DNA from 2 places in the Caloramator sp. genome. Region 2 is predicted to be linked to the other one. Evidence: a T-box and tRNA genes for the amino acid it is inferred to sense, from the RefSeq annotation. Region 2 holds a T-box; the other holds one or more tRNA genes.

Region 1 (3,413 bases), on a different contig from region 2:
TAAGGATGTTCCAAAGGGAGAAACTGATGCAGACAACGTTGAAATTAGAAAATGGGGAGATGTAAGACAATTTGATTTTGAAGCAAAGGCTCATTGGGATATAGGAACAGAGCTTGATATATTAGATTTTGAAAGAGCAGGGAAGGTAACAGGAGCAAGATTTACCTTCTATAAGGGACTTGGTGCAAGACTTGAAAGAGCAGTAATAAACTTCTTCTTAGATACACATATAGATAAACACGGATATACAGAAATATTCCCTCCATTTATGGTAAACAGAAAGAGTATGACAGGAACAGGACAACTTCCAAAGTTTGAAGAGGATGCATTTAAGGTGACAAATGATGACTACTTCCTAATTCCAACAGCAGAGGTTCCTGTAACTAATATGTATATGGATGAAATATTAGATGGAAGCAAATTACCAATAAAGCACGTTGCATATTCTGCTTGCTTCCGTTCAGAAGCTGGTTCAGCAGGACGTGACACAAGAGGATTAATAAGACAACATCAATTTAATAAAGTAGAGCTTGTTAAATTTGCAGATCCAGACAATTCTTATGAAGAGTTAGAAAAACTAACTCGTGATGCAGAGGAAGTATTACAACTTCTTGGATTACCATATAGAGTTGTTCTAATTTGTTCAGGTGACTTAGGATTTACGGCAGCAAAGAAATATGATATAGAAGTTTGGATGCCAAGTTACGGAAGATATGTTGAAATTTCAAGCTGTTCAAACTTTGAAGATTTCCAAGCAAGACGTGCAAATATAAGATTCAAGAAGGATGCAAAAGATAAGCCAAGATTTGTGCATACACTAAATGGTTCAGGTGTTGCAGTAGGAAGAACTGTTGCAGCAATACTTGAAAACTATCAACAAGAAGATGGCTCAGTAATCATACCAGAAGTTTTAAGACCATATATGGGTGGAATAGAAAGAATAACAAAGTAATTATAAAAATAGGAGTAGCAACTAAAAGGGCTACTCCTATACATTTATGCTATATATTTATCATTGCATAAAATGAAAGGTGATTATATAATAAATATTGTTGATGGGCAATTAAGACAAAAACAAAAAAATAAAATTAAAAAGATGTGTCAATATTATTTGGAAATGTCACCTAAAAATAAAATTAAAAAGATGTTGACAACAAAGTAAGTCGCTGATATAATAATAAATGTCCGATACGGAGAGGTGGTCGAGCTGGTTTAAGGCACCGGTCTTGAAAACCGGCGTAGGGGTGACTCTACCGTGGGTTCGAATCCCACCCTCTCCGCCATATAAAAACTATCAAGTAGGCAACATGGAGAAGTACTCAAGTTGGCCGAAGAGGCGCCCCTGCTAAGGGCGTAGGTCGGGAAACCGGCGCGAGGGTTCAAATCCCTCCTTCTCCGCCATAAAAGCCGCACAGGGTGCGGCTTTTATCCTTCAAAAAAAAGAATATGCGTCCGTAGCTCAGTTGGATAGAGTAGCTGGCTACGAACCAGTTGGTCGGGGGTTCGAGTCCCTCCGGGCGCACCATAGAAAGCCTTGAAGATAAACCTTCGAGGCTTTTATTATTGGTTGTTAGGTAAAAAAGTAAGCTTTTGACAACAAAATGACAACATACAAATGTATTTATAAAACACTTTGATTTTTAGAGAACAAAAGTATATAGCATCTTTTCTTTTTACTTTAACATACCTTCTAATATAGGTTTACTTGGCACAGAAACTTCAGAATTGCTTGGAATGATGTAAACTTGATCTTTAGAGGTTAAAAGAGGAAAAATAATTATGCTCCCTACCCACAAACCTACTTCGTCTGAAACAAGGGTAAGTGGGAAACCATATCCTCCAATGCCTGCAATTCCAACAAATCCATCATAACCATCATAGTTACCTAACAATGATGGATTTGGAAGGTTTACTCCTGTAATTACAAGAAGGTGCTGTCCATTTTGCTGTTTTTGAACCATAGCTGAGCCAAATACATTTTTCAATGAAGAACCTATTGGCTTTAATAAATTACAAGATGGCAATTTAAGTGGTATAGGAACACATATTACATCACCAGGGAAAATTATATTTGGATCTGGAATATGAGGGTTATTCCAAATGAGAAGATCTATTGGAACCCCTATATTTTGAGCTATCTTTGAAAAAGAATCCCCTGATTTTATAGTATATTTTTCATATCCTATAGGGCAACTCTCGGGTACTCTCCCAACGCCTGGTGGAGGCTGTATAGGTACACACAGAACATCTCCTGGGGATATTTTATTTGGATCTTTTATATGGGGATTTTCTACTATTAAAAAACCTACAGTTACATTAAAATGTTTTGCAATTTTTTCAAGAGTATCTCCTTTAACAACAGTATATTTTTGAAAACCTACACTACATCTTTCAGGAATTTGTGCACGTGTTTTATTATCAATATCACTTTTCAAAGTATCATCTCTCTAATTATACTTATATAATTAGAATATGAAAAAATAATTATATTTGTGCTAAAGACAAAGGCTACCTTTTTATTACAATTACAATTTGTTCTATACTAACAACAAAATTTAAAATAATAGCAGTAATTTTTAATATAAAAGTAGTAACCCAAATGGTTTTAGTAAATTTTTTTAATTTTAAAGTTCTGCCAGTATTAAACAGAGTATAGCAATTGATAGAGATAACGGAACAAGTGCAGGAATAAAAATATCTTTTAAAAAAAGCAATATTGTACCTAATAAACAAATTATTGAAAATATAATTTGTACGATTGTAATAAATTTTTTCATTTTTCCCTTCTCAATTTAAAAATTATCTTTTAATGAATCAATATATTCTTTTGCATCTTTTAAATCTGCTCCAGTAGTTTTCATATATAAATATATTGCTTTACTTTCTTTATTTGCTAAAATTAATTCCTTAATTTTAGTATTTAGGTTGTTTAGTTCTTATTTGGTTAAATTAGATTTGCTTTTAGTGTAAGTTTTAATAAAATTGAATAAACAGAGAATAAAACTAATACCCCATATAATACTTAGAAAGGTTTTTTTAGTTATCATAAATAAAATGGTACATATAAAAGAACAAATTAACATAATTATATTAATTTTATTAGACAACAAAACCACTCCTTTTTATATAGGTACATAAAAATTATACAATAAATGTATAAATAAGTATATAAAAATAAATTTTTCAAGGTAATAAAAAATAAGTATAATTTATATATAAATATAGGGAGGGGTTAATATGGATAGAGAAAAAATGCTTTTAGAACTTGAAGAGTATTATGAAGCAGCAGGATTTAAAGATATTTATATCAACAAATTAAAGGATATGACAGATGAAGAATTATTTGAGCTTTACATAAATATATTTAATAATGAAGATAAAGAAATTCCATTTTAATATGATGGGGGATGATT
Region 2 (3,413 bases):
CTTCCCAAAATACTGGATCTGAGCTTGTTGTAAAATCTATAAACCCACCCTTCTTTGCATATTCAATTCCCTCTTTAAAGAGCTTTGGATTTCTATTTATGTGCGTCGGCCAAAATTGTGTTATTGGTATTTCAGTTGTATCTACTATCTCCTTTAAATAGCTTAACATCCTATCTCCATCACCTAAATGAATATTTACAACTCCAGCCTTTTTAGAGAGAATTCCTCCAACCCTTGCATCTGCAGTAAGCCTTTTTATTTCCTCTATGCTTGGCTGTGACGACCTGTGGTCGGATAGTGCAACCTCTCCAACTCCAATAACCTTATCTATCATCATAATATCCTTCATAACACTTCCTGTTAAAGTAGCTGTAGGAACCCTATAGGAACCTGTGTAGATATATGTGCTTACTCCCTCCTCCTCAAGTGCCTTTGCCTTTGCATAAAGGTTTTCCATACTTCTTGTAATACCATCTGTTCCAAGACAACCAACTATTGTTGTAATACCTCCTTTTATAATGTCCGATAAAACTATCTCAGGAGTTCTTGTTGCAGATCCTCCCTCTCCTCCACCACCTGTTATATGTACGTGGCCATCAATAAATCCAGGGAAGGCATAATACTTTGAGCCATCAATTACTTTTACAGGAAAAGGTAGTTTTAAATCAATATCGTCATCTCCAATATAGGCAATTTTATCATCCAATATCAATATAATTTTCTTACCTTTATATTCTGGAGAATAAACCTCTATATTTTTTATAAATATAACCATCTCAACCTCTCCTTTTTAAATAAATTTAAAATTTATTAAGCAACAACTATGCCAATCTTATTTTTCCTTTTTAAAAAATACATATTTAATAAAACAACTCTTCTATGCTCTTTTTATTACCCTATAATAACCTATATTTGGTTAAATTTTTAATTATATTTTCGCCAATAACAACCAAAAAAACATCCTTGTCATATCTATTAAATATAATATAAAATATATATATCATAATTTAAAACAAATGGAGGTAAAAATGAAGAACTTATTATTTTTTATAACAGCCTACCTCTGCGGCTCTTTCCCAACAGGTGTGGTAATTGGCAAAACCTTTTATAATATTGATATAAGAGAACACGGCTCTAAAAATATGGGTGGAACAAATGCAGGAAGAGTTCTTGGGAAAAAGGCAGGATTTGCTGTCTCCTTTATTGATGTAATTAAGGTCTTCCTACCTGTACTTATAGCAAAGCAATATCTATCTATGGAGGCTGCTGCATTCGTTGGGATATGTGCCCTACTTGGACATTGTTACCCTATATTTGCAAAATTCAAGGGAGGCAAAGGTGTATCATCCTTCTTTGGAATAATATTTGCCCTCGACTTTTTACTTGGTGTTGTACTTTTAGTTATTTGGAAAATATTAAAGCACGCCACCAACTATGTATCAGTTGCATCAATGCTCTCCTGTTTTATAATCACTCTAATTTTCTTCTACAAATATAAAAATGTAAAACTTTTAATTGTTCTTTTAGCACTTTCACTTTTTATAGTATATCTACATAGAAGCAATATCAAAAGACTTTTAAATGGTAATGAAAATAAGGTAAATCCCAATAGATAAACCTTGAATTATTCCAATTAATATTTTATAATAATGTGTAAAATTCAATATTTAAAAGTCTATGAAGAGGAGGAGTACCTTAAGACATCTGTCTTAGCGAGTAGAGGACGGTGGAAGCTCTACACAGACCTTTTGGGAAAAGAGCCTTGGAGACTCTGCCAGAAAGCATCTGCAAGTATGGTAAGACCCCTGTGGGTTATCTAAATAAGTGGGCTTTTTAGCCAATTAGAGTGGTACCGCGGACAACCGCCTCTATTATAGAGGCGGTTTTTTTATTTCCATTTTTATTAGACAATGTAAACAATATTCTACATATATCGGAGGTGTAAAAATGAACTATAAGTTAATAATTGCAGAAAAGATTGCAAAGGCTGCAGAACTTAATATTAATGATGTACAAAAACTAATTGAAATCCCACCAAAACCTGAAATGGGGGATTTTGCATTTCCTTGTTTCCAACTTGCAAAGGTATTTAGAAAGGCTCCAAATTTAATTGCACAGGAACTATCCGAAAAAATAGATAAAGATGGATTAGAAAGAGTTGAAACAGTTGGAGGATATCTAAACTTTTTCGTGGATAAGGCCTCCTTCTCAAAGGGTGTTATAGAAAAAATATTGACTGAAGGGGAAAACTACGGACATTCCAAAATAGGTGAAGGCAAAACTGTTACAATAGACTTCTCATCACCAAACATTGCAAAACCCTTCCACGTTGGACACCTATGTTCAACAGCAATAGGAAATTCTCTATACAAAATACTTTCTTCTCAGGGATACAACTGTGTAGGTATAAACCATCTTGGAGACTGGGGAACACAATTTGGAAAGCTAATTGCAGCATACGAACGCTGGGTGGATGAAGAGGCACTACAAAAGGAACCTATTAAGGAACTTCTTAGAATATATGTTAAGTTCCACGATGAGGCAGAAAAGGATCCATCTCTTGAGGATATTGCAAGACAACACTTTAAAAATCTTGAAGATGGCCACGAAAAAGAAGTTAAACTATGGCAGAAGATAAAAGATGTAAGCCTAATGGAATTCAATAGAATATATGATATGTTAAATATAAAGTTTGACTCCTATGCAGGTGAGAGCTTCTACAACGATAAAATGGATGCAGTTGTTGAGGAGTTAAAGCAAAAGAACCTTCTTGTAGAAAGTAAGGGAGCACAGGTTGTAAATCTTGATGAATACAATATGCCTCCTTGTATAATATTGAAGGCTGATGGTGCTTCAATTTATGCAACACGTGACCTTGCTGCAGCAATCTATAGAAAGAAGACCTATGATTTTTATAAGAATATTTATGTAGTTGGTATGGATCAGTCTCTACACTTTAAACAAGTATTCACTACTCTAAAGCTTATGGGATATGATTGGGCAGACAACTGTGTTCACGTTGGATTTGGTCTTGTTAAATTTGCCGATAAAAAACTTTCAACAAGAAAGGGAGATGTAATATTCCTTGAAGACCTTCTAAACGAAGGAATAGCACGTGCAAGACAGGCTATTGAAGAAAAGAACCCATCACTTGAAAATAAAGATGAGGTTGCAAAGAAGGTTGGACTTGGTGCTGTAATATTTACTTACCTAAAGAACAACAGAGAAAGAGAAATAATATTCAACTTTGATGATATATTAAGCTTTGATGGTGAAACAGGACCATACGTTCAATACTCCTATGCAAGGGCAAAGAGCATACTTCGCCGTGCAGAAGAGGAAAAATCCACTGCATCAGCTGATTTTGCAAAGCTTTCTTCTCAAGAGGAATTTGAACTTGTAAAATTACTTGC

Evidence for each region. A T-box is a leader RNA that pairs with one kind of tRNA and senses whether it is charged. The one in region 2 lies ahead of argS (arginine--tRNA ligase), so its partner is inferred to be a tRNA-Arg.
Region 1: it has a tRNA-Arg gene. The T-box ahead of argS (arginine--tRNA ligase) is inferred to sense a tRNA for this amino acid. The anticodon was not compared.

What each region holds. Positions count from the first base shown of each region.
Region 1 covers NZ_JAIHAO010000056.1:323-3,735, reverse strand. Annotated here, with positions in the region: gene serS (serine--tRNA ligase) at 1-952, shown strand, start outside; tRNA gene JG776_RS11550 (tRNA-Ser) at 1,193-1,283, shown strand; tRNA gene JG776_RS11545 (tRNA-Ser) at 1,310-1,401, shown strand; tRNA gene JG776_RS11540 (tRNA-Arg) at 1,449-1,525, shown strand; gene JG776_RS11535 (LysM peptidoglycan-binding domain-containing protein) at 1,674-2,435, opposite strand; gene JG776_RS11530 (hypothetical protein) at 3,238-3,396, shown strand; gene JG776_RS11525 (hypothetical protein) at 3,408-3,413, shown strand, end outside.
Region 2 covers NZ_JAIHAO010000026.1:8,349-11,761, reverse strand. Annotated here, with positions in the region: gene iadA (beta-aspartyl-peptidase) at 1-775, opposite strand, end outside; gene plsY (glycerol-3-phosphate 1-O-acyltransferase PlsY) at 1,029-1,616, shown strand; T-box leader at 1,669-1,873, shown strand; gene argS (arginine--tRNA ligase) at 1,948-3,413, shown strand, end outside.